2 regions of the Lysinibacillus sp. NPDC086135 genome follow, and region 2 is predicted to be linked to the other one. Evidence: riboswitches for the same ligand, from Rfam matches in the RefSeq annotation. Region 2 holds a riboswitch; the other holds the start of a gene.
What was found. Region 2 has a riboswitch for FMN ahead of ribE (riboflavin synthase). Riboswitches for the same ligand answer to the same signal wherever they lie in the genome.
Positions count from the first base shown of each region.

Region 1: it holds a riboswitch for FMN, as region 2 does, so the genes downstream of both, ACIPKN_RS09550 (ECF transporter S component) here and ribE (riboflavin synthase) in region 2, are expected to answer to the same signal.

Region 1 covers NZ_JBIVCA010000005.1:168,035-184,504, forward strand. The annotation lists gene ACIPKN_RS09500 (peptidase M16 family protein) at 65-1,174, opposite strand; gene ACIPKN_RS09505 (insulinase family protein) at 1,161-2,339, opposite strand; gene ACIPKN_RS09510 (hypothetical protein) at 2,367-3,701, opposite strand; gene ACIPKN_RS09515 (MFS transporter) at 3,772-4,995, opposite strand; gene ACIPKN_RS09520 (hypothetical protein) at 5,406-5,558, opposite strand; gene ACIPKN_RS09525 (radical SAM protein) at 5,597-6,910, opposite strand; gene glnA (type I glutamate--ammonia ligase) at 7,448-8,782, opposite strand; gene ACIPKN_RS09535 (sodium-dependent transporter) at 9,140-10,486, opposite strand; gene ACIPKN_RS09540 (SH3 domain-containing protein) at 10,989-12,503, opposite strand; gene ACIPKN_RS09545 (hypothetical protein) at 12,946-13,152, opposite strand; gene ACIPKN_RS09550 (ECF transporter S component) at 13,540-14,124, opposite strand; FMN riboswitch at 14,347-14,544, opposite strand; gene ACIPKN_RS09555 (RNA polymerase subunit sigma) at 14,797-16,095, opposite strand; gene sigX (RNA polymerase sigma factor SigX) at 16,092-16,470, opposite strand, start outside.
Region 2 covers NZ_JBIVCA010000017.1:112,731-129,200, reverse strand. The annotation lists gene ACIPKN_RS20265 (NCS1 family transporter) at 1-1,107, shown strand, start outside; gene ACIPKN_RS20260 (hypothetical protein) at 1,145-1,354, shown strand; gene ACIPKN_RS20255 (hypothetical protein) at 1,491-1,820, shown strand; gene ACIPKN_RS20250 (amino acid permease) at 1,970-3,334, shown strand; gene pgeF (peptidoglycan editing factor PgeF) at 3,519-4,283, opposite strand; gene ACIPKN_RS20240 (transmembrane-type terpene cyclase) at 4,450-5,073, shown strand; gene ACIPKN_RS20235 (VanW family protein) at 5,239-6,225, shown strand; gene ACIPKN_RS20230 (HAD hydrolase-like protein) at 6,775-7,392, opposite strand; gene ACIPKN_RS20225 (YibE/F family protein) at 7,707-8,483, opposite strand; gene ACIPKN_RS20220 (YibE/F family protein) at 8,480-9,607, opposite strand; gene ACIPKN_RS20215 (SDR family NAD(P)-dependent oxidoreductase) at 9,973-10,551, shown strand; FMN riboswitch at 10,750-10,875, shown strand; FMN riboswitch at 11,001-11,126, shown strand; gene ribE (riboflavin synthase) at 11,268-11,906, shown strand; partial or broken gene ribB (3,4-dihydroxy-2-butanone-4-phosphate synthase) at 12,042-12,635, shown strand; gene ribH (6,7-dimethyl-8-ribityllumazine synthase) at 12,687-13,154, shown strand; gene ACIPKN_RS20195 (spore germination protein) at 13,338-14,783, shown strand; gene ACIPKN_RS20190 (carcinine hydrolase/isopenicillin-N N-acyltransferase family protein) at 15,153-15,353, shown strand; gene ACIPKN_RS20185 (hypothetical protein) at 15,338-15,523, shown strand; gene ACIPKN_RS20180 (ATP-binding protein) at 16,042-16,470, shown strand, end outside.

The DNA.
Region 1 (16,470 bases), on a different contig from region 2:
TGATTATGTCCCTTGTAGATGTAAATTACCCCATAAAAAATGATAGTATAATACTTCCGTTGTGTTAACCCATCTCTTGTTCAACAATATTCTGTAAATTTTTCAAGTACTCCAATAATGAATTGTAAGAAACAGTGTTTAATGCCTGATAGTATTCACTTAAATTATAATTATTGAGATATATCCAATGTACTCTATCCACAAATCTTTCTGTATAATTAAACGACATCAAAAAACTGTAAACAATACGTTTCTTAATCTGCTCAAACTTTTTATATGAGATAGTTAATCCATTTTGAGATAGCTTTTTAAAATCAAGTATACATAGTAATTTGCTACCTATTATGTCTATTTGATAATCGGAAATAATTCCTACCTCAAGAAAATTAGTTCCAATAATGTTAATAATCATCTCAGTTTTAATTAATTGCTCAATTGTATCGTTATCTATAAGAGAAAATAATGTATTATCCTCCCAAATAAATCTGATATCATCCTCAATAAAAGAAATATCTTTAGGAACGAATAAACCCTTATCTTTTCTTTTATTTAATTTCTCTGCCCACTTAAAAACACTAAAAGATCTTGCTGGTCCATGCGTAATAAAATCGATATTCTCTATAATGAAATACTCTTCTTTAAATGATAATAATTCATAAAGTTCTATATCCCGTATATCATCTTCGTTACCTATAACAGTAAAATAACGGTATATTGGACCTAATAGTTTCCTTAATCCTCGTTCATACTTACTTCGTACTGTGTTAGTGGTATGAAACTCATTCAACACGATTTTCTTTTGTTTACTAAAACTCTCATTAGTTATTTTTTTGTTAAAAAGGTCATCTAAAAATTCATCAATTATAGCAGTATTAAAATCACTCATTATAATATTAAAAGTTGTTGTATTTAGGTGCGTGTAACCGTTAACCTTTGCACCCTTAATCATATATTTTTCAAATAGATTGTTCATATCATCTAATAAAAGGTGTTCAATAAGATGTGCAGCACCTGAAGGGATTCTTTCTCCACTTTGATTGATAAAAGACAAACCACCAATGGGTAAGCTAATACTAACGAATTGAGAATTAAGGTCGCAATTTTCAAAAATCTTCACTTTATTATTACCATTAATGGTTATTTTTAAGTTTAATAATTTATCAAGCTTTCTCATGTAATCCTCCATATAGACAAAGTTGAACATTATTTTCAACCTTAAAAGAAGATCTAGTAGAAAAGTCATCATTTGATTTTTGAATAATATTGCCGTCATTGTTGGTTAGATAATTTATATAGGCTCTTGTTAAAGCCAAAGGCCTATCTTTTATTATTAGACTATTTAATTTAAAATAGTTTTTTGCTGCATCTATTGTATTCTTATCCCATAGCCCATTATTAATTTTTTCTAATTCAGTGTTCACTTTTTCAATTACTTGATTCAACAATCCATTTTTGACCTTACTAAATATGACAATTTCACCTGTGTTAGCATTCCCTACTGAACTTACATCATAGACTAGTTGCTGTTGTTCTCTTAACTGTTTAAATAATATACTTGTACTATTACCACCTATATAAAGATTTAATAAAGAAAAATCTTTATCTGTTATATTTAATGAGTTGACACTTAATAAGTTAACAAAAATACTGTAGCTATGATTGATGTTATACGAGGTTTTTTTATTTTTAGCAGGAAGTATATTTTTGTTTCTTTTTTCGATCAAGTTTTGATTTTGCGATACAAATCGACTTAATAAACGTTCATTATCTCTTGATATCCTACTACCTATATAAAAAATTAATTTCTTCAAGCTTCCTTCTTTTTTTGTTGAGCCAATCCAATTAAAAAATGAATCTATTTTTATTTGATTATAAAATGATATTTCCCCATACAAACTAATAAAATCTATTCCTGCTTCAGCATAGCATTTTTTTATTGCTTGACTTTTTATATCTTGATTCGCTCTTTGAGTTCTTTCTAAGGCACGTCTCTTTGCAATCTCAAAAAGTTTATTGTTTAAATCATTTTCTAAATCGTTCAAATACGATATTGAATTAACTATTTCTTCAAAAAGCTTTCTAGTTGAATTTAAAAATTGAAAATGTACATTGTAAATTAATACATGATCTTTTTTAATTATATGTGTATAAAATTCAATATTGGAAGCTCTCATTCTTTCTTCAAATGTTATTTTTGTATACATATCGAAAATATTTAAGCAAGTTGCGTTATGCACAGTTAAAGGAATAATCCGGCAATTAGTAATAGAGTTTATATTAGACGATTGAATGTACTTAGTATAAAAATTATCATGTCTTCTTACAAATACCCCTTCCATACAAAATCTCCACCTTTATGCGTCTTTTTATGAATGCTGATTAAACTGGTGCATTAATGCTTTATTGTTTAACAAATCCCCACCTAAAAGTTCAGATATTTCATCTGCGTTATACTTATATCCATAAGCAAACAATTGCTTAATATAACTTCCTGTCTCTTCTTTTTCAAACCAATTTTCATCATATTTTCTAATTATTAATTCCTCTAACTGAGCATGTAATAACCATCCTCTTAATTGCCAAGCTGCACTAATTTCGTCATCTAATGTTAATAGATTATAAAGACTCATATCATCTTCTAATAATGCTCTTGTATAGTAACCATTATCTGCAAATTTAAGTGTACGATGAAATTCTACTTCAGTTTTTAATTTAGCCCAATACTTTCTAATGAGATATACCCTATACTTATATGCCTCTTTAGCGATATCAGAATTATATCCTCTTGACTTAAGCCAATGTTTATTAAAAAGCAAGCTTTCATTTAATGCACTAAACGCTTCAGCTACTGCATGATCCCCCATTCTTCTAAAAGCATATACAAGTCCTTCATCTACATTGTTAAAATGAAATCCATGGCCAAATTCATGGTATAAGTGCCGTTGAGTTTGAAACCCTTGTTTATTATCAGAGACCAATGTTACTTCACCTGGTATTTTTAAAGGTACACAAAAAGAGTTTCCTGTTTTATTTCTAGAATTCACCCAAGCAACTTGAATTCCTTTAGTAGACCATTTCATTCTATCAATTAAGAAATTCATATCAGAAACTGTACGCTCTACAGTGAAACTATCTAATTTATCAATACTATTTAGATTGAAATGTCCCTTTGAACAGTTTTTTAAGACCTCTTCTGTAAAAAAGCTGTCTGAATATTCTAGAAACCTATCGTACTCACTAATTAAGTTATCTATTTTATACCTTCGTAAATTGTCTGCAACTTCAATAAAATCATTAAATCCTAAATTTATTGAAAGAGTATTTAAAATGGTATAAAATTCAGTTGCTTTTGGGTTATAATACTCATCTAAGTATTTATGAATTTCCCTGTTTAATTCATTGTTAAATGAGATTTGATTTGTTTTTTGTGCCTCTCTAAGCGATATTAGTTTTCCTTTATTATTTATAGCAGGTTGAATCTCTAATAAAGTCAAGTCATCGAGAAAATCTTTTGTATGGTAACTATACCATTGACCAATAAGATAACCTCTAATATAAAAATTTTCTCTTGACGAATCATCATATTTCCAACTTATATTTTTCAGTTTATTTATAAAATCCTCGTCAAAGAAATAATGATATTTATTTAAGACATTTTTATATTCATCCCTGCCACCTTGCCCAGTAAAGGACTTAAACATTGCAATGGTAATTTCTTAGCAAATTCTGGTAATTCAGTAGAAAACATTGTTAATTTACTCATATCATATCTCACTCCTGATTTGCATTTTTTAACCAAGAAGGTAATACAATTAGTAAAGTGGCTATTAAAGGTAACATACCACCTATCATATATGTTTGCCGAATCCCTATGAATTCGGCTAATACTCCACTAGCACCAAATGCTAGAGGATTAACCATAGATACTAGAGTTCCTAGGATACTAAATACATGGGGAAGTTGTTTACTTGGAACTGTCCTTTGGACAAAACTAAATAAAGGAATATTAGCAATCGACATCGCAACTCCATGTATGATAATAAAGAACATCGATAAATAGATACTAGAACTTAATCCGAAAAACACTTGTGCTATCCCCTGAGTAAAAAATCCTAAAGCTAATATTTTCCACAATGAATTGATTTTTTTGCTCCCTATGTATAAAGCCCCCAATGCTATCCCTACAAACCAAGAACCTTGAATTAAACCATATCCACCAGAACCAGCACCAAGTATATTTTCCACATATGCTGGGCCTAATACAGTAATAGGGGCACCGCCAACATTCATAAGTATTCCAATACTGAAAATAGTAATTAACGCTGGAGTTTTCTTCAAATAGCGAAAACCCTCTTTAAAATCATCTTTTATATTTGATTTATCTTTACCTTCAAATGGATTTTTAATATTTTTTAACCGACTGATAAGAAAAGCACTAAAAAGCAAAGAGAAAGCATTTACAAGTATATTAAAAAATGCTCCAACACCCGCTATTAATAAACCACCTATTCCATAGCCAGCAGTATTTACAATTCTATTAGACATCTGAGTGGTGGCATTAGCTGTTTCTAATTCATTTTCATTTACAATTTGAGGAATTATGGCATTAGTTGCTGGTCTATTAAAAACAACTAGGATACCTTCTAAGAATATGCATAAAAATATTATATTAACTGTCAATAAATCAAACAAATAAAGTGTCATAACGGTTAAAACCAAGCCGGCACGTATTGAATCCGAGATTACTAGTAATCTCTTAAGATTATAACGACTTATAATAACACCTATCCATAATCCAAGTAATAATTGAGGTATGTCATACATTATCGCAAATATACCACTCTGTGCCGTAGAATTGGTAATATCCCAGATAATCCAAGAAAGAGCTATAAAATACAGACTTCCTCCTAACCCTGTACCCATTTGTGCAATCCATACGTTTCTAAAGTTATAATTTGATAAAACTTTTTGATAATTTTCAAATATTTCCTGCACCTCCAAACAATCGAGTAGATTAACCCCGACCTTTCATACCACTGTACGTACCATTCGGTATACGACGGTTCCATTTATGTCTGACGTAGTTGTGAATGTTTTACATATAGACTTTTTAATCCCCGCGACTCCAATAAGAGTTTGTAAGGGTTCTTAGTAGAATTGGACTTTTGGCTGTTCTCCAGTATTTCTTACAAAATTTCTCCATTCATATGCCTGTTGCTTTGGTACACTTAACCCTATGAGATCTCTTGCTTCAGTTTCTAGTTTTTCCTATATATTCATTGGCACATTTATAGATTTCTTATCCATTTATCTACCCTAAAAGAACCGAAAGAGCACAGTAGCTCTTTGGTTCTAATTTATAATAAAATGAGAGGGAAGATCACCTTTAAAAGTTAGCTATTTAATTAACCTTTTAATTCACTCTTGTCAGCACAGAATGGATCTGATTGTGGAGCCCATAAAACGTAAGCAAAAGCATTGTACTTAGTATTAATTAGTTGGTGGCACTCTTCTGTTTCTTCAGGAATCTCTAATTCAAAAAATTTAATATCTTCCATGCATAACTCCTCCTTTTTTTATAATCCTCCCCCTCAGATTATAACCGTGTAGTTGCCTCGAATTGACGTACTAAATTGTTAAACATATTCTCTTTGTATTGATCTGGACAATCTACTTGACCAATCCCCTCACCTTTAATCAGAGTGCCTAAATGGCACTTCCCACCGCAAACATACCTTAAATCACATGTTTTACACTCGGGGAGTAAATCTACCATAGATTGATTATGTTCATGGTCTATAATATCAAATAAGCTTTTAACACCGTCTTTTATAAAATTTCCTCTTATAAATCTTGGTGTAAGACAGGGAGAAACATCACCATTTGGATAAATGTCTATAGTATTACCGTAACCACAATTTCTTCTTGGATAACTCGGTGTAGGCATCCAAGCATCATTATCAACAAAATGTTCTGCTGTATAACTTAATGTTGATGCAAAATCAGAAGGGTTTATTTCTTCTGTTAAGTTTACTCCTCTTCCCTCACTAACAAAGCTTGATAAATCTAGGTCTAACTTCATACCACCTAGTTCATTATTAATGTAATTGTAGAGATTATCTTGAATATCTTGTGCATTAGATTTCATCACTGTAATGTTTAACCCTACTCTGATATCTGAATTTTCTAATAACTTTAATGACTTTGTTACCCTATTAAATACCCCTTTACCTCTAATCTTATCATTAACTTTTTCTGACGCACCATCTAAGCTGATTTGAAGATTATCTAAACATGTATTAAGTTCTTGAACTTTATGTTCAGTAATTGCTATACCATTAGAGATCATTCCTGTTTTTGCTCCCTTGCTCTTAGCATAGCGGAGTATTTCTAAGTGACCTTTGTACAAAAGAGGCTCCCCACCTGTAATGCTAAGGAAAAATTCACCATACCTTTCTGAGGCCTCATCAATTAAAGCTAACCACTGTTTTGTATCTATTTCATCATATTCTTTAACTCCACTATCCATGTAGCAATGTATACAACGTAAATTACATCTGTTAGTCAAGTGAAATTGTATATTACGTACGCGTTTAACGTTATCGTCACTAGCAATATATGATTTATTAAAAAAGTCTTTAGTATAAAGCAAAGAAATCATTTTTTTCATTTGTTCTAAAGAGTCTATCTCTCGTTGATTATATTTATAGGAGTGTGATCTTACAGCTTCACGTATACTTATATTATTGATAAGTGAGTTGAATAAGTCCGAATCTTTATCTGAAAGGACAATCCAAGTAGGTACATTAATAGCAATAAATAAGTTCTTCCCCTTTACCTTCCTATGTTTTATTGGTTTGGGCAATTGCAAAGGTTTATCAAAGTCAAATCTTTTCTTTTTATAATACATAGCTCATCACCTACACCTCTCGATTTTTCCGATAATTCGGTATAATTCGACACTTTAAAAATATCATCGACATCGCGATAAGTCAATTATCATATTTTATAGAAGGTAATTAATATTAGGAATATTATAAACGGCGCTTGATTTTACTATTTATTTTTAAACTTTTTATTTGACCAATTAGTTACATAAGGAATCTATATATTATCTATACAAATGTTACTGACAGTAGATAAAATGAGCCTAAGGGAACATGTCCCTTCTTTGAGGACGTACTGATCGGGGTGTAGCAGCTAGAAAAAAATCGAAATCGCACCAAGGGAGGAGTCTGCCAAAAAACGGATCACTTGATTTTATCTTTCCAATTCTTCTTTCCTTAAGCACGAATTCACAAACTTTAGATAGCTATGAATAATTCAGGTCTATATTATTAATCAGAACCTTTCTGATTAATATAGGGATAGCTTTCTTTTTGACACTCAATCCCTCACCTTTTAGATCAAAAAAGTGTCGGAGTCCCAAAACCCCAACACTTCCCACCTAATACATTTTCAAATATTCTTCCCGCTCCCAATTATGGACGCGTGTGCGGTATTTATTCCATTCTATTTCTTTAGCAGCCGTGAATTTTTCAAAGATATGATCTCCGAGTGCTTCACGTACGGTATGATCCATTTCTAGTTCAAGGAGTGCATATTCCAATGACGATGGGAGGTTGTCGATATTATTCAATTCACGTTCTGCTCGTGACATTTTATAAATATTGCGATCTACAGCATCTGGTGGTGTAAGATCTTTGCGAATGCCATCGAGCCCAGATGCTAAAATAACGGCCATTGCTAAATAAGGATTCGCTGCTGGATCGACAGAACGCAGCTCGATACGTGTTGATAGTCCTCGTGAAGCTGGAATTCGAATAAGTGGTGATCGGTTTTGTGCAGACCATGCTACATAGCAAGGAGCCTCATAGCCCGGCACTAATCGTTTATAGGAATTAACAAGTGGGTTTGTTATTGCTGTAAAGCCGTGTACATGTTTTAATATCCCTGCCATAAAGCTACGCGCTGTTTGGCTTAATTGCAATTGTGCACATTCATCATAAAACGCATTTTTATCCCCTTCAAATAATGATAAGTTGAAATGCATTCCAGAACCGTTAACACCGAATAGTGGCTTTGGCATAAAGGTTGCATGCAGTCCATGCTGTGCAGCTATCGTTTTTACAACAAGTTTAAACGTTTGAATATTGTCACATGCTTCGATCGCACTTGCATATTTAAAGTCAATTTCATGTTGACCAGGTGCAACCTCATGGTGCGATGCCTCAATTTCAAAGCCCATTTCTTCTAACTCTAATACGATATCACGCCGACAGTTCTCCCCTAAGTCAGTCGGGGCTAAGTCGAAGTACCCGCCACTATCATTCAACTCAAGTGTTGGCTGCCCCTTTTCATCTACCTTAAATAAGAAAAATTCTGGCTCTGGCCCTAAATTAAATGAGCTAAAACCTAATTCCTCCATCTCCTTTAAAACTCTCTTCAAATTGGAGCGTGGATCACCTTCAAATGGTGTACTATCTGGTCTAACAATATCACAGATAAAACGAGCCACCTTACCTTTTTCAGCCGTCCAAGGAAAAATTACGAAAGTATCAAGGTCAGGGCTCAAGTACATATCTGATTCCTCAATGCGTACAAAACCTTCAATTGATGAACCATCGAACATAATTTTATTGTCCAATGCTTTTTCTAATTGACTAACTGGTACTTCAACGTTTTTTATTGTTCCTAATATATCAGTAAATTGTAGGCGAATAAATTTCACATTTTCTTCCTTGACGCGGCATTTAATATCTTCTTTCGTATAACGTTTCATTCTTCACCACTCCAATGTAATTTTAATTAACACGATTCTTTTATAACTTTTAAAATACATTAAAAGGATAGTAAATACAATATCTATGTAAGGTTTTATCACATGCATTTTATCGAATATATTAATCTTTTTTTCAGATAGATAGAAAGCCCCTTTTACTTACGCGACAGATTCTATCCAAAAGCGGGAGACGCTCTGCAGATGTTCGAACACCCGCTGAAAAGTAAATTCAAAAGCGTATACATCTCACCACCTATCAAGACGGGAGACTTCCGTACCTATCGCTACGCTTTCGGTACAAAAAACAGAAATTAAAAATAGGTTGCATCCCTTCAAACGGAACGCAACCTACTCACTTTAATATTGTAAAAGCATATTTACAAACACAACGATAATCACAAAAGGTACTACTATTAACATCAGTAATCGATACGTTGAATAAAACCCCTGCCCCATTTGACTTCCTATTAATAATTCCTTCTTCACAAATTCTTTATCAACTACATACGCAATAAAGCTAGCAATCAATAAGTTACCTAACGGAAGCATTAAATTAGAAACTAAAAAGTCAGTTGCATCAAAAATCGTTTTTCCAAAAATTGATACATCAGCTAATGTACTTGATGAAAGCGCTGCAGGAATCGCCGCAATAAAGACTACTACACCTAGTAGCATCGTCAATGCAGAACGAGACATACGTCCCTTCTCCATAAATGCCGCTACGATAATTTCATACAAACTGAATGAAGAAGTTAACGTTGCGAATAAAAATAATAATAAAAACATCGCTAAGAATATTTCACCAAATGGCATTTGACTAAATGCTGTTGGCAAAACCATAAACAGTAAGCCGGGTCCAGATGCTGGTTCTAAATCAAAAGCAAATACAACTGGGAAAATTGCTAATCCTGCTAAAAAAGATACAAGCACAGTAAGAAGAACAACGGAGCCTGCGGAATTAGGTAAGCTCACATCTTTCTTTAAATAGGAGCTGTACGTCACAAGACAAGAAAACCCTACCGCTAAGCCAAAGAAGGACTGTCCTAACGCTTCTAATATAGCCTTTCCAGTTATATTGGAAAAGTCAGGCCATAAGAAGAATTTAACCCCCTCCATTGCTCCATCTAATGTTAAAGCCCTCGCAACAAGCACAATAAACATAATAAATAATAAAGGCATCATCCACTTATTGGCTTTTTCTATACCATTTTGCACACCAAGTGAAATAACTAATACATTTACTAGCGTAAACAGCCCTAAACCTAGTAATGTAATCCAAGGTGTTCCTACAATCTTTGCAAATAGTTCACTAGGATCAACGGAAGGATCAATAACAGCCCCAGTCACACCAAGGCCACTATATATAAAAATCCAACCCCCTACAACACTGTAAAAACTTAATAATAAAAAACAGCCGAGCACACCCATACGACCAACCCAAGCCCAACCTGTTTTCCTAGGTGCAATTTTTTTATAAGCAGTCACAGCCTCAGACTGTGTACCACGTCCTAAAATATATTCTGATAATAACATCGGTAAACCAATCAACAATGTAAATAGAACAAAAATTAGGAAAAACGCTCCCCCGCCACTTTGTCCAGTAACATATGGAAGCTTCCAAATTGCCCCCAGTCCGATTGCAGCTCCAGCCGATGCTAAAATAAAGCCTAGTTTACTAGACCATTGACTCTTTTTTTCACTCATCTCTTCAAACTCCTCTAACTTACTCAACTCTTCCTTATTCTACAATAAAATAATACACTCGACTAGATTAATTCTATATGTTACTTTTACGTAATATTATCCAACATCTCAACCATTCTACATAAAAAAACCTCGAAATTCTGATACTAGTATTACAACCTATGTACCTGTATATGATTACATAGTTTCTATCATGCGATATAGTGTAATGGGTGCGTTTGTAAGAGTGTTTGTAGGCTGGGGGTTAGGTAGAAGAACCTCTGAGGATAAACAATGAATTAAATCACACATCAATCTGTGGGCTTGTGCGTAAAATTACACACAAGTCCTTTTGTTATACTTTCTCAATCACAGCTTAACAAAAGACTTTGTAGCTCCCATCAAGCAATCTGTGTCAATGAATTTAGTTATGAAAGGTTCGAGGAGTGTCAAGAAAGGATTTATTAAACATAAAAGAGAAAAGATGACTTTTATAGTCACCTTTTCACTTGTAAGTAGCAATTTAGTTATTGAATATTTGCTCGTAACGGTGGAAGAATGCTACTGTGTGCGCTCTTGTTAGAGAATCATTTGGTTTAAACTCTTCATTTGTTTTAGTAGTTGTTAAACCATTATCACGAAGGAATTTAATAGCTTCTGACTGAGATACAGTCTTACCATAATGCATTGAAGCTAAGATACGAGCGAAGTTACCCCGTGTGATATCCTTACCTGCAATGGCTTGTTTGGATGCTGTGTTTGCACCTAGAACTGGTAGAGAGTATTTTGTAGCCAGTTGGTAGTTTACGTCACCATACCATGTAGTATTAGCTTTCGTTGAAGCTAGTTCTGATGGTTTGAAGTAACGGAATAGGATAGTTAACATTTGGTTTTCCGTTAAGTTAGTGTACGGTTTAAGTAAGTTTTCGTACTTGCCTGTTGATGGGTTTTTCACGTTTGGGTATCCACTGATGATACCGATGTTGACTGCCCACTTAAAATCCTCAGCCCAGTATTGGTTTGCATTGTAATCAGCAAACTTTGATACATCAACGTTTCCCGTTGTTGGCGGTGTTACTGGAGGTGTTGGGGTTGGGGTTGAAGCTGAGTAGTTTAAATAACTTGATGCCACATACCCCTCTGTCCCGTCATTTCTTTTCACAGGATACCAAACAAAATGGTTTTTCTTCGTTGATACTTCTTCATATTCAAAAGGTCCCGTAATGGTAACAATTTCACCTTCACGTAAAGTACCCATAGAAGGACTATCCTTAGTAGGTCTTGTCCTAACTGTTACATTAGTTGTTGCACTAACTTTCTGATTTGTTTTAAAAAAATACTTTGATTTTGTTAATGGTAAATCAAAAGGATAGTTCATCGCTGAAAATTTAATATTTTCCTTGCTGTTTGAATCATATTGAAAATGTTCGCGTAAAAAAGGCAGCTCTGTTAAGTCTATTAATTCCAATTTCTCAATAATTCGGAGAATTCTTTCTTGATAGGCATTTGCATTTCTTTCACCAGTTGCTTGGACAATTGGACTATTTACTGGCTTAGTACCGTTATAAGCCATGATAGCGAAGTACCAATGTTCCAATACATCTCTTTCCCCACCGTTGATGCTAGGCAAATCCTTCCGCTTAAACATATTATCTAGAGTCTTTACACCAGCTTGAATATTATAGACAATATCGCTTTTTAGTCTATCTTGATTGTAGCCAGCTTGATTTGTAATTTGCATAATGCCAATTCCATTATCAGCTGTCACAATCGCTTCACCATTACTATCGAAATGACGCCAATTTCCACTTTCACCTTCCGCTATTGCCTTCACAATTTCAGGTGGAACATCATAACTCAGTGCTGTTTCGGTTAACAAACAGTTCATTGTGGAATAATCAGGGTTTACATTCGATGCCGAATCATACTCACATGTATTTGCAATATTATTAGCTAATACATTTTTATCTATGTTTATAGATAGAGAGAGGGTACCAATGGCAATAACACTAATCAATGGTTTCAATATCTTTTTCATATGTGATTATTACACTTCCTTTCATATTTTTTAAAGTTAAAAGATTCAAATATATGTTATCATAAACCCAATATTTGAGATAGGGGTAATAGTCAATCTTTCCTTCATTTAACACTTTTGAGCGATAAATAATAGCTCCAACATATATTGTTTAATTTTAATTCGGTGAAAAGTTTGTAAATAGTGATTGTTGGATTTTTACTTTTTTTCGCGAAATAGGTAAGCTTCCTAAAGTCCCTTGAAACAAGCCCAAGCAAAATCTATCAACTCTTACAAGCTCGTTAAATGGCTCTGTAAGCTTGCTACGATTGTTGTTGTAAGCTGACTCAAAGTTGAAACAATTGAGTTACTTTGGAATCTAAAAGCAACATACCAAAATGTCACCTTCGCACTTTAGTGGTATATAAAAAGAGGGAGGAATTACCTTCCCTTATGTATGATTTTATAGGTATTGCTCTTTAGCAAAAGAACCATCTTTCTTCGAAACCTTTCTATCAACCTCAATCAAACCTGCTAGTTCTAAATTCTGAATCAATGCACGAATTCTTCTCTCTTTAAAACCAACAACGTCAATAATCTCATTGTTGAATACAGTTGCAGGAGCATAACCAAACATCTTGCTACGATATTTCAGATAACAGTAAATCAAAAACCCATCAACCCCGATTTCATCACACAATACACAACGAGTAAATTCAAATACACTTATAGGTAATGTATCATCCCTTGAGAACATTAGACCTTCTTTTCCCTTTCGATTGTATTGTAGAAGTGGTTTCTTACATGTATATCGCCCACTATATCTTTTAAAAAATTCCTTCGATTGAGATTCGTCAATATCATCTGATAATTGTGTTACCTTAATACCATCTTTCCCTGTTAGGTCAGTGTATATTGCTTAAATTCTGTAACTCTTTCTCATCTAAAAAATCTGCAATTGCAAATTTAAGCAACAAAAAAACACCTCCTAGACTTTAACAGTCCAATAAGGTGTCATTACTTGAACACTATCCTAAATCATACTTTATTCTCGAAATTAACTCATATACATGGAACGCTGATGATGAATCCATTTACGCATTGTTGTGAATAGTAATGCCATGATGATGGTAATTAAAATACCTTTCACAATGTTAAATGGCAAAATACCAGCTACGATCATTTTATATAGTGAATCACCTACAACAGGCTCCATACCTAAAAAGTAAGTGTACATAGGTAAAAACACAACATAGTTAAGAATGCTCATTCCTACTGCCATTACAATTGTTCCAACAGCTAAACCTCCGATAAGGCCTTTAACTGTTTTGGAGCGATTAAACACAAAGCTCACTGGTAGAATAAATAAAATACCTGTTGCAAAGTTCGCAATATGTCCTACCGGTACTCCCGTTGGCGTGCCTGAGAAAACCCAGTCCAACACATTTTTAAATAATTCTACTAAAATACCGGCTATAGGTCCCATAGTAATCGCCGCTAGTAATGCTGGCATATCACTGAAGTCCACTTCCAAAAACGCTGGAAACGGCGGAATCGGGAAATTAAAAAGCATTAATAAAAACGAAATACTGCTCAGCATGCCAATCGTAATATACGATTGAAGTTTAACATTTTTCTTCATAGAAAACTCTCTCCTCTTTGCTGATTCAATCTCGCAAGAAGAAAGGTTACGACCTAATCGATCATCATCATGAAAAAACCCTTATGCAAAAGAGCATAAGGGAGAATAGGCAAGATTAAAAAACGCCATTAATTAACTATTTTCTGAGCATACGCTGCGTGAAATCACATCGAAAAAACGCTCGTACATAGTTAAATTCATAACAATGAATGACGATCGTACCTCCATCTTCTCCCATCCAGACTTTAACTGTCGGCCTTGGAATTGCACCAAGTCAGCCATGCAAAAAATCATTTGCACAGGTCGCGGGCTGAAGAGCCTTTCGTAAATCATGCGAGCTAATATGTCTTAAAGGAAACATTAGCGATTTACAACTCTATTACCGCCGGTCGGGATTTTCACCCTGCCCCGAAGATGAATCATTATTTTTTTGTTTCATAGCCTTACTATAATGAATTATTAGAGAAAAGTAAATAGCTTTGCTTAAAAAAATCCGATTAAACTTGTATGCTTTAATCACGTAAAAGTAGCTTAAGTCCATATTCATCTCATTCTAGAGGTGAGAGACACTTCTGTACAGGACGCTTTGCTTTCGCTACAAAAAAAATAATAGAGCATTCATGCACATATAGCGGCGAGAATGCTCCAAATATTTATTTGTTGTTAGGCTGTTTATGGCATATATCGTTTATTGGCTCCTACAGGCTTTGGCAAGAATTTCTTTAAATCAAATCCCTCCCAGCTTTCCTGTACAACATTGTCTAGACGTATTTGTTGATCAAAACTTGCAGCAGTAAGCATCATAGCTTCTATCATTTGAGTTGCCCGAACAGTATCCATGGTCGTTAAATCAAGCGGCTCATCAAATATAACAATAACACCTTCTGCTACTTCTTTCACAGTGTATGTTAAATTTTCCGGTACAACTGGAACGTATACATCATCATTTTTATTTCGCATAACGGTAAGCGCTTCTGTTACAGTGGAAAAAGTTTTACGAGTATCGGGTGATAAATATTCAGCTCCATTTTCATCTTTATATAAATAATAATTAAAATGATTTGAGCTTGTTAAGACCATAGGCTTACTTGACTCTTCATCCTTAGAAAATTTGTAGGCTGTACCATCAGAATTTTCAAACTCAACATCTTTATACTCTGAATCTGAGAATGTATCCTGTAAAGTGTCTAAATATTCATTCGTATCTGCTGAAGCAACATCATAATCATTTTTCTTCGGCAATACATGAACTAGTTTATCGCCCTTCTCCTTTAATTCTCCTTTATATGGATGATAGTTAGTAAAACCATTTGCTTTCTCATCAATTTGCGGCGCATACTTTTCATACATTTGTAATGTTGTAGGCTTTTTCTTCGGAAAATCAGTAGCAACTCGTTCATTTGGAATGATATACGTCATCGGTACGCTATTCTTATCACGATTTGCCAAACCAATATGAAACACTACTGCATCTGTTAAATCTTCCTCATAAACAGATGATCGTAGAGACATGATCCTTGAATGTTCTGCTACGATGTTGTTGGATTCCATCATCTTATCGTGGTTGACAGAGCTTTTCGCTACATGACTGTCTGGCGATGTTGAATATTGAGAGGTTTCAGGCGCATTAGCCTGGTCTATTTTTGCATCATTATGATTTAGCAACGTCGAGCTTGTAAATACTGTTAAAGCGAAAACTGCTGCAACACTCATAAAGATCGGCCATTTATGAACTTTCTTCTTTGTTGCTGTCTCTGTACTTTCTTGTTGTGTAACATGTTGTTGCTCTTGTGATATTATTTCATCATCTATTGGTTGTTGTATAGCTCCTTGAAGATGGGTATTATCCTGCAAGCGAGCATCTGTCAGTAATCGATTTAATATTTCTTCTTTCGAACGGCGGTCAGAAAGCTTAGGGGCATTATTTAATAGATGCTCAAGTTGGTCATCATCAAATTGGTTATGTGTCATTGCCATTTCGCCTCCTGTTCTCTAACCTGTTGTAGCTGTTGCCTTAAAAATTTAATAGCACGGTGCTGAGTAGTTTTTACCTTCGCTTCTGTCCAATCTAGTATTTGTGCAGTTTCTGCAATCGATAAATCTTGAAAGTAGCGCATAATAATGACCATTTTTTGATCACCAGTACAGTGTTCAAGCGCTGATTGTACCTGTATAAATTCATCACTGGCCTGCAGCACGTCTTCCGGTGATGGTGTGGTTGAATGCAGCTGTTCCGTTTCCCAATCAAAAAAATCAAGTGAATGTTTTTGGCGTACAGCCTGCTTTCTAAAATGATCAATAGCGACATTTTTAGCAATAGCAAAAAGCCAAGTCTTTTCGCTACTA
Region 2 (16,470 bases):
TGTTTCATTGTCTTTGCAGCACTTCAGTTATTTAATACATCACTAGGTATTAAATCTATTGAACGCTTTGCAGATTTAGCAGCACCAGTTATCATTTTAATTTCCTGCTGGATGTATTATACATTGGCAGATAATGCAGTAGCTCAAGGGAAAAATATTTGGACGTGGGTGGAAGCGCCAACAACAGGATTCTCAGCCTTCACGGCATTTATGGTAGTGATTATGGCGAATATGGGATTTTGGTCGACGCTAGCAGCCGATATGCCTTCACTGTCACGCTTCTTTAAAGCACCAAAAAATGAACGCAGCTGGTTCAAACGCAATAAAACACAGCTGGTCGGCTCATTAATCGTCATGCCGATTACAAATACTTTCATAGTGACAATTGGTGCTGTGTGCTATATGGCTGTTGCCTCTGCTGATCCGATCAATGCACTACAGCAAAGTGCAAGTGGCTTTATTTTAGGAATCTTATTGTTAATGATTGTATTAGCACAATGGTCGACTAACACCTCTGCAAATGTTATCCCGGCTGCAACAATTTTCTCGAATATCGGTGGGCCAAAAGTGCCGTTTTGGGTAGGGGTTGTTATTGCAGGAATCATTGGTATTCTAGCACAACCATGGAGTTTATTTAATGTGTTAGTCAATGCACTTTTAATTATCGGAGGAATTTTAACTGCGATTGTTGGTATTTTATTTGCCGATTATTATTTAATCCGTAAACGTCGTGTGCATGTAAAAGCACTTTATGACTTAGATGGTCAGTTTAAATATTTGAAGGGCTTTAACTTAGCTGGTTTAATCGCTTGGATTATCGGTGGTGCAGTGGCAAATATATTTTCCACTTATTCTTCATTAGTAGGGTTCTTTGTAGGGGCACTTGTATATTATGTATTAGCGAAGTATTGGTGGTTCAAAAAATACCCTCAAGCTGAGCTAGAGGATCCAAGTGATGCAAAATATTTAGGAATTACAGTCGGTCACAATTTGGATGAACTATTTGGACAGCAGCAAACGCCTGCTCCAACTGTTGTTCCAGAAGAGAATGATGTCGTTGAACAACCAGATCCGCTGCTAGAAATCGAAGGTCTGAATAAAAATTAACCACCCAAGATATTCACAAAAAAGGTGAGGTGATTGCATGTCAGAACATCAACAAAGCACAGAGGAAATAAAAAAAGTAGATCAGTATTTAGATAGTGGCTATAAAATCAAATATGTTTATGAAAATCTAAGTGGAATGTTTGTAGAATTTGCCCGTCAAGAAGAGGTTATTCTGATGCAAATTCTAACAGCAGATGCCCGCAAATACTTCTCAGCAAAGCTCCAAGAACAGACGTTGTTACAATAACAAAAAAACTCTATTCCATTCACGCCTTTCATGATGGGATAGAGTTTTTTACGTATGTTTTTACTCAAAGCTGGTTGGTTTATAGCTATAACCAGTTGAAAGTATTTCTCACATGGTGGATAGAACCGTCAAAGTAATGGATAGAACGGCCAAGGCGACGGAAAGAACCGCCAAAGCGAAGGAAAGAACAAGCAAAGCGGAAAGAAGAGCTGAAGTGACGGATGGAAAAGCCAAAGTGACGGAAAGAACCGCCAAAACGACGGATGGAAAAGTTGAAGCGACGGAAAGAACCGCCAAAGTGACTGATCGAAAAGTCAAAGTGACGGAAAGAACAGCCAAGGCGAAGGAAAGAACAGCCAAGGCGAAGGAAAGAACAGCCCAAGCAACGGAAAGACCCAGCAGAAGTCGTAACCGTCAAAATCGTGGAAAGAACAGCCTAAGTCATCCGAAAGAACCGTCAAGGTGATGGATAGAACACCAAAATGCTTAAAATCCTTGCTTTATTATTACTATAATCGTGTTTTTCCTAAAAATACAATTGTGTTTTTCAATAGAATTGATTATTATTATAAGATAATTCATCGTAGAAAGAACTTTAGAAAGAGGCGTAATTTAGTGGCAAATAAAGAATTAAAAAGGGGATTAGATGCACGTCATATCCAAATGATTGCTCTTGGAGGAACTATTGGCGTGGGCTTGTTTATGGGGTCTGCTAACGCCATTCAATGGACAGGGCCTTCTGTGCTCCTTGCATATGGTATAGCGGGTATTTTTATTTTTTTCATTATGCGAGCAATGGGAGAAATGCTTTATATGGAGCCAAGTACTGGTTCCTTTGCAACGTTTGGCTATAAATATATACACCCATTAGCCGGTTATGTAACGGCGTGGAGTAACTGGTTTCAGTGGGTTATTGTTGGGATGTCAGAGATTATAGCAGTAGGAACGTATATGCAATATTGGTATCCTGATTTACCAGCATGGATTCCAGGTTTAATTGCAATGGTGATTTTAGGTGTAGCCAACTTTATTTCTGTTAAAACATTTGGAGAATTTGAGTTTTGGTTTGCCATGATTAAAATTGTGACGATTGTTTTAATGATTGTTGCAGGCTTTGGTCTTATTTTCTTTGGGATTGGTAACGAAGGTGTGGCACTTGGATTATCGAACCTTTGGAATCACGGAGGCTTCTTTACAGGCGGCTGGACAGGCTTCTTCTTTGCGTTATCATTAGTAGTTGCAGCCTATCAGGGCGTTGAGCTTATTGGGATTACAGCAGGAGAAGCGAAAAATCCTCAAAAAACGATTACGAATGCAATTCAAAGTATTATTTGGCGTATTTTAATATTTTATATCGGTGCAATCTTTGTCATTGTAACAGTTTATCCGTGGGATGAATTAGGTACGATCGGTAGCCCGTTTGTTGCAACATTTGCAAAGGTTGGAATTACCGCTGCGGCAGGAATTATTAATTTTGTTGTCATTACAGCGGCAATGTCAGGTTGTAATAGTGGCATTTATAGTGCGGGACGTATGTTGTATACGCTTGCTATGAATGGACAGGCACCTAAATTTTTTGCGAAGCTTTCTAGTAATGGTGTTCCTATTTTCGGCACAGTAGGCGTGCTAGTTGGTTTGGTCATCGGTGTTATTCTGAGCTATATAGCGCCAAAGAACTTATTTGTATATGTATACAGTGCAAGTGTATTACCGGGGATGATTCCTTGGTTTGTTATTTTAATAAGTCAAATACGATTTAGAAAAATAAAAGGTGAACAACTGTCAAAGCACCCATTCAAAACGCCATTTGCACCATTTACAAACTATATAACGATTGCGTTTTTAGTAATGGTGCTAATCGGTATGTGGTTTAATGAGGATACTAGAGTTTCTCTTATCGTAGGAATTATTTTTTTAGCTCTTGTTATCATTAGCTATTATGTTTTTAGAATTGGCAAAGAACGTCCAGTTAATAAATAAATGAAATGTTAAAAGGGTGTATTTCTACTATGAGATACATCCTTTTTGCTTTTGTGCACCCGTTTCGCTTTGCATATCACTCTAATTTTTAGTGATAAAATGAAACGACTTTTCTTGACCATTTTGTTTTTCACTACTGCAAAAGGGACAATCCATTAATAAATAATTGGAGTGTCCCTTTTAACTATTGTACTTTACGCATAATGAAGCTTAAATGTCTGCCAGTTTGTTTATCTTGACGGTAGGAAAAACCATCTGGGCTAAGGAATGTGCATGTTGTATCAATTAAAATCTGCTCAGTAGGAATACCTGCAAGCTCACATTGTTTTTTGACAGTTTGCTGATTATCGATATGATATTTATTTGTTTGTGCATTGTAGTACATAAAGTCCTCGGCATAGCCTAGGTTGTGGAATTTTTCATAAACATCTGCATCCACCTCAAATTTCTGCTGACTAAGTGCCATACCGATTTGGACGTGAAAATGTTGTGGATGACATTGCTCATGCTCTATCAAATGTTGGAAAAGCTTTGATGTGACTTCCTTGACGGTGCCTTGCCAGCCTGAATGAACTACGCCAATAAGGCCATTAACTTTATTATAAAAAATAACAGGTACGCAATCTGCTGTAAAACTACATAAAAGTAAATTCGGCTCTAATGTATAAAGTGCATCGGTATTACTAATGGCAGTGTCCATTTGCTCAGCGCCTCGTCCTTTATCAGAAATCGTGACTTTATGGAAATTAGCACTATGTGTTTGTTGCGTGCAAATAAAATTATTTAAGTCACAATTTAAAGTAGCTGCTAATTGTTTTCGATTTTTTAGCACATCTGCTTCATTCACACATGTATGGAGCGCCATATTGTTATGTTCCGGCTCGATGTCATCCTTTAAGGTAGTGCCTGCAATAAATTGGTCGTTATCATAATAAATTTTAGTTTTCATATTATCACCTCGTCTTACTATATATGATTGGTTAATGAATGTATAGGCGCTTACTCTTTAGAATATTTGAGCCATAAGTATTTTCTACAATTCCTATGACATAAACAATAGATTTCTTCACATATAGTATCGAAGAATGAGAATTAGAAGGAAGGAGTTTGTAGATATGACGCAAGAAAAATTCATACTGATCTTCCAATTAGGCATGTGGCTATTTTGGATTATTACATATATATTAATCATCAAACAAGGTATACAGGATAAAAGATATGGGATGCCCATGGCCGCAATTTGTGCCAATATTTCATGGGAATTTATTTTTTCATTTATGTATCCACTAAATGACTTGCAAAGGATCCTTACTTTTCTGTGGTTTCTTTTGGATATTTTCATTATGACGCAATTTTTACTTTATGGTTATAAGGAGTATAAAAAAATTATTCCGAGAAAGGTATTTTATTCATCTTTTTTCATAACACTCGTAGTAAGCTTTTTCACGATTTTAGCGCTGATGCATGAATTCAAAGATATGGCAGGCATATATGCAGCATTTTTCCAAAATCTGATGATGTCAGGGCTTTTTATCGCCTTATTCATACAGAGAGGGAACTTAAGTGGACAATCAATGGGCATAGCTGTTTGTAAAATGATCGGTACTGTGTTTGCGGCAGTTTGCTTTTATTTGTATTTTAGAACACCTTTGATTACAATTATTTCGCTTGCAATCTTTATTTATGATTGGATTTATATAGTATTGATCTATAGGTTTAAAGTGAAATATGCTAAATGAAAAAAATGATTCCGTGCCATACATCTATAAAAAATAGCGCTCTACAATTCAACTTTGTAGAGTGTTTTCATTTTATAAACAAATAAAAATGATGAAATGAAACACACTATCAGCAATACACGAATAAGATGTCTCTGTAGTATATCGATAGGGTAGGTGTTTTATTTGAAAAAGAAGTGGATAACCACATTATGTATTATTTGTACAGTTGGGCTAATTGGCTGTCAGGGGAAAATTGCGGATGAGAAAAAACAAGAACAACAAATTCAAGCGTCAGAGCAAAAAGCGGATGATGTAAAAAAGCCTGTTACCTTACAACAAGCAGAGCCAGCCGTGGTTGAAATCGAAGATCCTGCAACAAAAGCCATCATCCAAACAATTGCACCGAAAGAAATGGACTACGAACGAGATCGACAATCGTATACAGAACAAATTAAACAATTAGCAAAAGATTTGGCGCGAGGAAATGAAAAAACTACCGGCTATGATAAGCGGATGATACTCGATAAGCTAGATGATCAAGGAAAAGTAATTAAAGGTAGTCCTTTAATTGTTTTAAAAGAAAGTGACTTAGTAGAGAGAATATTAGAAGCCTCAGCAACTGGTGGTAAAGTGGAGTTGCCCTTATCTGTTACAGAAAGCGGCTATAATTTTGAAGACATTCCGTATTTAGAAGACGTAGCTGTTGGATCCTATACAACTTACTTCAATACTCATGATGTAGGAAGAAATAAAAATATTGAACTTTCTGCGAAGGCCATTAATAATGTTATCGTTGGAAGTGGAGATTATTTCTCCTTTAATACAGTTGTTGGACCTAGGGATGAAGTAAATGGTTATCAGCCTGCACCAGAGATCATCAACAAAAAGGTTGTGATGGGCATTGGGGGAGGCATCTGTCAAACGTCCTCAACCTTATTTAACGCGGTTGACCAAATACCGGTGAAATTTGTAGAACGTCACCACCATTCTTTGGATGTCGGGTATGTTCCAAAAGGAAGAGACGCTACAGTTTCCTATGGTGGTTTAGACTTTAGATTTCAAAATACAACGAACGTACCATTTTTAATTAAAGCTAGCTATAGTAAAAATTCTCTTACAATTGAGATCAGAACAGCAAAAAAATATGTCGCCAACTTGAAAAAGCCATAGTATTTTTCATAGACACTTACAATGTGTCTTTTTTTAGTTGGAACTGCAGAAAAGTTAGTGCATATTAAAGAAATATCGCTGACATTTCTTCATACATAAGTATTTAGTGTTGTCGCTTCGCTTTCGCACAGACTTGCTGCAGTTTCGTATTATCCATTTAATTAGAGTGAAAGATTGAAAATGCATTTTAAATGGAGTGGTTGATTGGAGTGAAGACTGGGCTACCCTTGGGGATTAGCGATAGGGGAACGAAGGCTAAAATATCACGTCCTATGATAACGCCTTCGTGACCAACTTCGGTGCCGCTACCGCTTCGCTTTCGCGTAAAAAACATCTGTTGGCATGGGACCTTAGAGCGAACATTGCGAGTAAAGCGGCTCATCGGACGTCCCTCGGAAAGTGCCTAGTCCGAACAGTAATTACCCCCTCGCTTTGCCGAAAAGCCATACTACTTTATTTAATAGGACACCTTCATTTCAGCGGCACAAAACTTTTTTAACTATAAAAATAGGATCATAGCCATTTTTTAATCGCTATGATCCTATTCGTTTAGATGATATTTAAAATCTCTTGTGGTGTAGCTACTTTGTACTCGGGATCTTCTTGGCATACAACTTCAATAGCGTCATATCCCCAACCAACCCAAATAATAGGCACGCCCACTTTTTTGCAGGCTATAATATCTCTTTGCTCATCACCAATGTATAAAACTTCAGAAGGGGTAATGCCTGAGTCCTTTAAAAATTTTTTTATCACTTTATCTTTTCCGAAAATACGGTTTGAACAAAGTACATTTGACACACAATGAATGCCGTTCATTTTTAGAAATTCTAAAATATTCTCTTGTGAATTAGAGGAAATAATAAGGATTTTATAGCCTCTTTTATCAATTTCCAAAAGGACTTCTTTAATGCCATCATAGAGATGAACATCATGTAATGACTGACGATATAAGCGATAAAACTGTGGTAAAATCATGGGCAATTTATACATTGGGAAGTCGAATAATTTACTGCGCTCCGCTATAGATAATTTTTTTAATGATTCGATTTCCTTTAACTCTATTCCTTTAAATTTATATTTTTGTGCAATCGTATTCCAAGCTGATGTAAACACTGCTGTAGAATCTGCCAGTGTTCCATCAAAATCAAAGATAATATATTTCATTACAAATTTTCTCCTTTATAATCTAGTTGTAAAGACGTTTTTTTCTTGAAAATGTTACTGCCTATTCAAAAAATAATGACATGATTATACAGGATATGAAACAGCGTATTGTAAATTACCATTGATGAATAATTTTTTTACTAAAGTGTAAATGTTTTTTTGATGAAAGGGAGTAAGGTATCTCCTTGGTAAATATTGTACCGAAAAATGCGTTGAAATCAATAACGAAATCATCTTTAAAATTACTATGTAATTGAATGGATAAAAAAGTACCTGTCATCCGTTGGTATTGAGCTGGGTGACAGGTACAACAATTATGAAACATCTTGTGTTGTATCTCGTTTTTTTGTTAAATAATATGCATTTACCGAGGAAGTAATAGGAATGATGAGTGCGATTCCAATGCCTGCGCAGAATATCATAATAAGTTCAGTGACAAATACTTTAGAATTAATGATTTCACCAATTGAATAAGATAAATCTTTAAACCATATGAGCAAGCTTAAATAACCACCAAAGAAAGCGAAAAATAATGTATTTGTATCTGTACCTAAAATGTCCCTTCCAATGCTTAAACCTGATGTAAATAATTTTTTTCTGCTAATGAAAGGATTATGATGAAGAATCTCATGCATGGAAGTAGCAATGGAAATAGCAACATCCAAAATTGCCCCAATCGTACTCATAATAATAACGGAAGCGCCAATTTGCACAAAATTGACGCCAATATAAAGGGAAAATATGCCGATTTCCTCGGAGGATTCTTCCCCGAATCCACGAATCATTGATTGCTCCGTTACAAAAACAATGAATAGTAATAAAATTACAATCGTAATCATTGTAGATATGAATGCAGTTACCGTTTTACTGCTCATTTCATTAATAAAAAATAAGCTAATCCAGCTAATGACGGTACAGGCAATGAGCGTTAATAAAATCGGACTATTTTTCTGACTGGTCATTAAAAAGATAGTTATAAAGAGCACTCCAAAGTTTAAAAATAAAGATAGAAAAGATCGTACACCTTTTTTCCCACCAATAACAATCATTAAAATGAATAAAATGGCAGTTAACCATACTAATACATTCATTGTTTTGCCCTCTTTCGATTAATGAAAAAAATAGAAGTGTATAAACTGATCGGAATCGTTAAGACAACACCGATTCCACCTGCTAGGGCCCTAGCTAATTCTAATGAAAGGTTCATGGAAAGTGTTTGCCCTAATGGATAAGAGTTTTTCAAATATAAAATCAACATAGGGATTGAGCCACAAATATAAACAAAAAACAAAATACTTGTAATCGTTCCCATAATGTCTTTCCCGATATCAATTCCTGAGGTTTTCAGTGCTTGGTCAGATATATCTTGGTTTTGCTCGAATAAAGCAAACATTGAAGAAGCCATTGTGATGGAGACGTCCATTACAGCTCCTAGTGCTCCAATAAATAACCCAGCCATAAAAATCACTCGATATGGGCGCGTTAAAAATTGCATTTCTTCATATCGAAGTCCGTTCTCGTTTGTGATCCACAGAACTAAAGCGCTAATCAATAGCGAAATAAATGTTCCGATAAGTGTTGCAACAATCCCTGCATATGTTTTCTCATTCAAGCCGTTAATGAGAATTAAAGAAATGACCGTAAATAAAAGAACACATACCCCGCTAATAAATATCAAATTTATATTGGAATATATATATAAATCTAAAGCGTAGGATAATACAAGAGAATTTACAATTAAACTGATGATTGAAAATAACCCTTGTCTTTTACCAACAATCAGCAAAGCAACAATAAAAATCCACGCCACTATCAAGACAAACTGATCACGTTTCACGTCTAAAATAGCCCCAGTTAAATCTCCATTTTTGTTTGTATTTGCTTTAATAGAAACAAATAATTTATTTCCAACATGGTACTCTTGATCAAAGGCTCCAGATGCTGAATACTCATTGGTAAAATGAATAAGCTTACCTTTTTTTTCACCATTTTTTAATACAGCTGTAATTTGCTGAATATATAAATGATCTTCATTTTCATACATATCGATAACAGGGTTTGATTCTTGTAATTCCGTTTTTATAACTTCTGCAATTGGACGGTCATAAAATGCTTCGTTGTGATAAACGAAAAAAACAGAAGCGATAAAGCAAATTGCGATAAATGTATAAAATATACCTTTGTTAAAGGATTTTTTTTTCAAGATGTTTTGCAATAATAAAACCTCCAATGTGAGAAGGGAATCTAATCATATTCGTTGCGTTCATTGTTAACGTTGACAAGAACAATGACTCACAATATCACTATTATTTTTTAATGTCAAGCAGATAAAAAAATGCCATTATACAGTAACGTGCTAAATGACAAGAGGTTCCTTAATTATAGAGTTGCTTCTAATATGGCTTTTATTATTCTAAGTTAGTTATTGCTTAATTAAACTACTGTTATTTATTAATGTAAGTTTAGTAATGCAAGGGTGAAAATCAATGAATATTTCTTATAGAGAAATATTATGTCGGAAAGTTGCCATTATTACAGAAGAGATTGGGGTGTGTTCCTATTGAAGGGATATTCGTTCTAGTGGATGTTTCTAAAGTAGAGGATGTTCACAATTACGTACAGCAAGCTATAAACACGTATGGCCGTATCGATGTATTATTCAATAACGCTGGCATCATTCAAAAGTTTGCACCATTTACAACGGTTGAATTAGAAGAATACGATCGTTATATGGATATCAATGTAAAAGGTATTTTCCTAGGTATGAAATATGTCATTCCAGTAATGGAAAAACAGGGCAAAGGGGCAATTATAAATACTGCTTCATCTGCAGGTATTCGTCTAGAGCACAGTATTGCTGTATACTCCGCGAGTAAACATGCAGGTATTGGTTTAACGAAAGGTGCAGCAATCGAGTATGCAAATAAAGGTGTTCGTGTTAATGCTGTGTGTCCAGGTGGTATCGTTACACCATTATTCCATAGTGTTGGTGAAACGCTTGAAAAAACAGGATACGTACCAGAAGAAATGGCACGTGTACGCATGGGACGCCATGGTGAACCAGAAGAAGTAGCAGAAGTGGTCCTATTCTTAGCTTCAGATAAAGCAAGCTTCATGGCTGGTACTGTTGTCTCTGTTGATGGTAGTTTAACTGTATAATTTATTGCCTTTTTAAACAGTTACGCCTTTGGTCTTTTATAATGACCAAAGGCGATGGCTGTATTATCTTCATTTCAAGAGAAAACCCAACGTCAGTACAAATTTACGAAAGCGAAATTAGTTAGAGAAAAATTTTTTATTAAGAATTATCTGGATAATAAAATAAAATAGTGTTATCGTAAGAAATAGCTAAATAAAAATATCCTTCAGGGTAGGGTGAAATTCCCAATCGGCGGTGATGAAGAAATTCAAAGTCCGTGAGCGCAAGCTGATTTGGTGCAAATCCAAAACCGACAGTTATAGTCTGGATGGGAGAAGGGTAAAAGTGTGAGCTTTTTAAATTCGCTTGAGTTTATAAGGTTTGTTTGAGTATGCTTTTATGTTAACTACTTCCCATTTTATAGTCGGGAAGTAGTTTTTGTTTTATTTGGCTAAAAAATTGAATAGCAGTAGTTCTTCGGGGTAGGGTGAAATTCCCAATCGGCGGTGATGAAGAAATTCAAAGTCCGTGAGCGCAAGCTGATTTGGTGCAAATCCAAAACCGACAGTGACAGTCTGGATGGGAGAAGAACGATGAGATGACAGCCTATGGAAAAAAATTATATCCATGAGGTTTATTTGTTGACGTCTTATGTAGATAAACTCCCAAACCCCTTTTATTTAAGGGGTTTTTTGTTTGAACGGAAATTATTAAATGAATGAAAGTAGGTGAAAAAATGTTTACAGGAATTGTTGAGGATATTGGTACCGTAAAAACCATGCAAAGCGATCGTCAAAGTATGAAAATTACCGTTATTTCAAAGAAAATGGTAGAGGACGTAAAGCTCGGAGACAGTATAGCGGTCAATGGTGTTTGTTTAACAGTGATATATTTTAATGAACAAGAGCTAACGATGGATGTAATGCCTGAAACAGTGAGCGCAACAAATTTACAGCAGCTCGCAGTTGGAGATCCGGTAAATTTAGAGCGCGCTATGTCAGCTAATGGACGTTTCGGTGGTCATTTTGTATCCGGACATGTAGACGGGGTAGGGAAAATAGTGCGTAAGCGACCATTAGCAAATGCAGTCTATATTGATATTGAACTATCGAAGGGGTTAACGAGCTACTGTATGCCAAAGGGCTCCATCACAATTGACGGAACGAGTCTAACACTTTTTCATGTCGAGAAAAACGGTATCACAGTATCACTGATACCTCACACATACAAGGAAACTATTTTAGGTATGAAAAAAATTGGTGATCTCGTCAATATAGAAACCGATTTAGTTGGAAAATACATTTTGCATCAACTTAAGCGTGGACAGGAACCACCAACCATCTCAAGAGACTTCTTAGCAAAAAACGGATTTTGACTTCTTTCAGCAATTATTTTTGTAGCGACAGGTACAGAAGTCCAAACATCTGCTTTAAAGAAGTTAAAGATTCCTGACGCAATTATGCCGAGGCATAATGGATATAATACATTTTACGAACTGGAGGTGGCGATATTGCTACATTCAATTGATGAAGCAATAGAGGATTTAAAACAAGGGAAGATGATCATTGTAGTAGATGACGAGGACCGAGAAAACGAAGGGGACTTACTCGCACTTGCGGAATTTATGACCCCAGAAACAATTAACTTTATGGCGACCTATGGAAGAGGTCTTATTTGTACGCCGATTTCACAGGATCTTGCACAAAAATTAGCATTAAAGCCTATGGTTAGTATTAATACAGATAATCATCAAACGGCATTTACCGTTAGTATAGATCATGTAGATACAACGACTGGAATTAGTGCCTTTGAACGGGCAATGACTATACAAAAAATGCTAGAACCACAAGCGAAAGCTGCGGATTTTCGTAGACCCGGTCATGTATTCCCGTTAATTGCAAAGGAAAATGGTGTATTAGAGCGTAGAGGACATACAGAAGCTACAATTGATTTGGCCAAGCTATGTCATAGTATTCCTGCGGGCATTATTTGTGAAATTATGGGGGACAATGGCAAAATGCTACGCTTTAATGACCTTGTTAAATATGCAGCGCTACATCATTTAAAAATGATTTCCATAGAAGCATTGGCCACTTATCGTCGTCAACAAATAATGGAAGAAAATAAAATGTCTATATAAAAGGAGAAAAGAACAATGGGTAAAACATTTGAAGCACAATTAATTGGTACGGATTTAAAAATAGCAGTAGTAGTTGGTCGTTTCAACGAATTTATTACAAGCAAATTATTAGACGGTGCATTAGATGGTTTAAAGCGTCATGGTGTGGATGAGAATTCTATCGATGTAGCATGGGTTCCTGGTGCATTTGAAGTTCCATTCATTGCAAAACAGTTAGCCGAAACAAAGAAATATGATGCAATAATTGGATTAGGTACAGTAATCCGTGGCTCAACAACACATTATGATTATGTATGTAATGAATCAGCAAAAGGAATTGCTAATGTATCACTAACTACAAATGTACCTGTTATTTTTGGCATTGTTACTACAGAAAGTATTGAACAAGCGATTGAGCGCGCAGGGACTAAATCAGGAAATAAAGGCTATGATGCAGCAATGTCTGCTATTGAAATGGCAAATTTAAAGAAGATGATTGGATAAGTTTTTCTAATAATAGTATGAAAATTTCGTAGGTGAATTATTCTGAAAAAGCATTAGAACATTAAAGTTTTCTTGAATATTTTTTTAGACCATGGGGAAAATAGCCGTAAGTGTATTTGTGTTATTACTCATAAATGTACTAATTAGGAGCTGGCTCAGTAGGAGATGAGGGATATTTCTTCAATGCAACAAGAATTAAATTTGAAATCTTTGAAGTCACTATTTCAACGCTCTGCTGATGTAATATTCCAAGAATATTTATTTCAGCAACATAAAGTACATTTGATAAAATGTGAAGGGATGATGGATGAGCGGTTACTCCAGACTGTTATTGTACAACGAGTACAATCATTATTTACTGGAAAATCGGAGGAATTGTTAGAGGAACATATACAAAATAATTTACACATTCCCCATCTTCAAAGAATAACAAGTAAAGATGATGCGATGACTAGAGTCTATAAAGGGCATGTTTTACTATATTTTGAAAATCTGAATTTGTTGTATTCGAGTTATATCGCAAAAAAACCAAATCGGGAGCCTAAAGAAACAACTCTTGAATTAGTTGTCAGAGGTCCGAGAGATGATTTTATTGAGGATGTTTTTATTAATATTGCTTTAATACGAAAACGATTACCTACCAATTCATTAAATGTAGAAACATTTGAACTTGGTAAACGCTCCAAAACAACTGTAGCTGTACTTTATTTTGAAGATGTCGTCAATCAAAAGATGCTTGAGAAATTGAAATTACAGCTGCAGCAAATTGATACGGATATTGTATTTAGTGGGGATTTATTAATGGAAAGAATTGAACAAAGTACTAAAATTATACCAAGACATGATTATACTGGACGCCCTGATTATGCTGTGCAAGCTTTAAGTAGAGGGCGCATTATCATCATAGTTGATGGTGTATCATATGCCGTTATTACACCTACAAATTCAATGTTACTCTTTAAATCCGGTGAGGATAATGAGTATCCGATTATTATAAGTTCTATGGAGCGTATACTACGAATAATAGCTATTTTAATAAGTGTACTTTTACCAGGTTTTTGGCTTGCACTTACAACCTACCATCAAGAGCAATTGCCATTCATTCTATTGGCAACAGTTGTTGAGTCAAGAACGGGTCTCCCATTTCCAACAATTCTTGAAACATTAATGATGCTTTTTATGTTTGAATTATTTCGAGAAGCAAATATACATTTACCCAATGTTATTAGTGGTTCCATAAGTGTTGTTGGGGGGTTAATTATAGGAGATGCAGCCATTAAATCGGGTGTTACGAGCCCCTCCATGATTGTAGTTATCGCTACTTCCAGTATAGCAGCCTATACACTTATCAATCAGTCTATCGTAACAGCAATGAGTATTCTCAGGATTATCATCATTTTAGCATCTGCCTTTTTTGGGTTATTTGGATTCTTCATTTCGGTGTTCTTCATACTTCTATATACTGCGAATATACGAGTATTAGGTGTTCCATTCTTAAATATGGGCGCAGATTTAGATTGGCAGGAGATAAAAAGATCTTTATTTCGCTTATCTCCAGCAGGTTATCGTACGCGACCTAAATTTTTAAATGTACAGGATAAGACAAAGACATCGAGTAGGAAAAAATAAATATTTAAAATGTAGAGATCGGGCTTTTATAGGCCTGATCTTTTTATGTCTTATTTCACTTGACCTTTTATTAGGTAAGGAGAGAAAAGTAATGAGATCTTATGAAGAATTAATCGTAGAAGTTATAAATCTAAGGGGCAAATTGGGCTTTCGGCAAGGTAAAGAACTACTGTCAACTTGTCATCCACTACAGTATGAATCTCTGAACAAATGGCAATACAACTACTACGATTTCATTCCCCTAGTCTTTTGCAAAAAATGGAAGGTGGATTAGCTCAAACGCCGAATTCAGTCATTGATATGTATAGTGGCTATAATATTACCTTTCCAGAAATGGGCTGTACATCTTTGGTATAAGACGGAAATTATATTAGAGACTATGATTTTAGACCAACATTATATGATGGAAGACTTGTATTTTCTCATCCAATAAATGGATATGCAAGTGTTGGATTTAGCCAACAAATTATCGGTAGACTTGATGGGATGAATGAGTGTGGGTTAGTTGTTGGTCTACATTTTGTCAACAATGAGTACCGTGGTGGGGGGCTTTATTGCTTCAACGATTGATCCGAATATTATTAGAACAATGTAAAAATATTGAAGAAGCACTTATTGTTACAATTCAAGCAACGAGTATGAAAGAGAAAAATAAGAAAAATATTCAGGGTCTGTCAATCTTAGGAGAGGACGCAGAACTGTTACAATTTCTTTTAAAGATTATTTGGACGAAGCGCTAACGCTTCCTAAAAGGTTAAAAGGTTGGATTGATCTAAACGATGGAATGGACTAAGTAAAATATAATAAAGGGGGCATGATAAAAGTTTGTTCTGCTTTTTAGTTTACTTTCTAGGGAAGGATTATTAAACTAATGGTTGCGACTAGAAGGGTGTTTCGCTCGAAAAATAAAAATTGTTTTAGAATTTTATCAGTTCCTGACAGACTTCTCCAACATCAATATGGGAAGGAGATAGCCCAAAAGTAAGTGGCGATAATTGGGTTGGGAATAGTCAAAACTTGCTTGGGATGATAAGATAGAACGAATATTGTTATTTAGAGAGGCGAAAAATCCGGAATCTTATGTATTTACAAAAAGTCGATTCCTGACGTCATTATGCAGAGGTATAATTGAACAACTATAAAAAAGAAGTTTACTTGATGTTAACTTCGGCTAACGATTTTTGTATTTGATGCGAAAGCCAAGCCCAACTAAATTAAGGCATTATTCATGTCTATAGATGAGGAAGTACCAGTTTGTATGAAAACACGAAAAATAAAACTAATTTTACTACTATCAACTATCTTATTAATATTGTTTACCAGTTTAAACATCTTTACATCCTACATAAAAATGAAAAAGACAGTTGAAGAGTCAATAGCTAACCAAAGTCTCGAAGCGGCTAGTTCTATTGCATCTTCAATTGATGTAGAAGCGTACAAACAATTTTTAGATAACCCTGTGAAAAACAATTATTATTGGCAATTAAGAAATTACTTAAATGATGCAAGAGTAAAAATAGGTGCCTTATTTGTTTATACATTAGAGATTGAGAATCCAAAGGTATCCAAAGCAATGATTATGGGTTTACCACCTGAATTTAAAGGCTTTGATATCGGAATGTACTGTACAGTACCCGAGATGCAAGTGCAAAGAGCTTATAAAGGAGAAACATTTGTAACAGAAGTA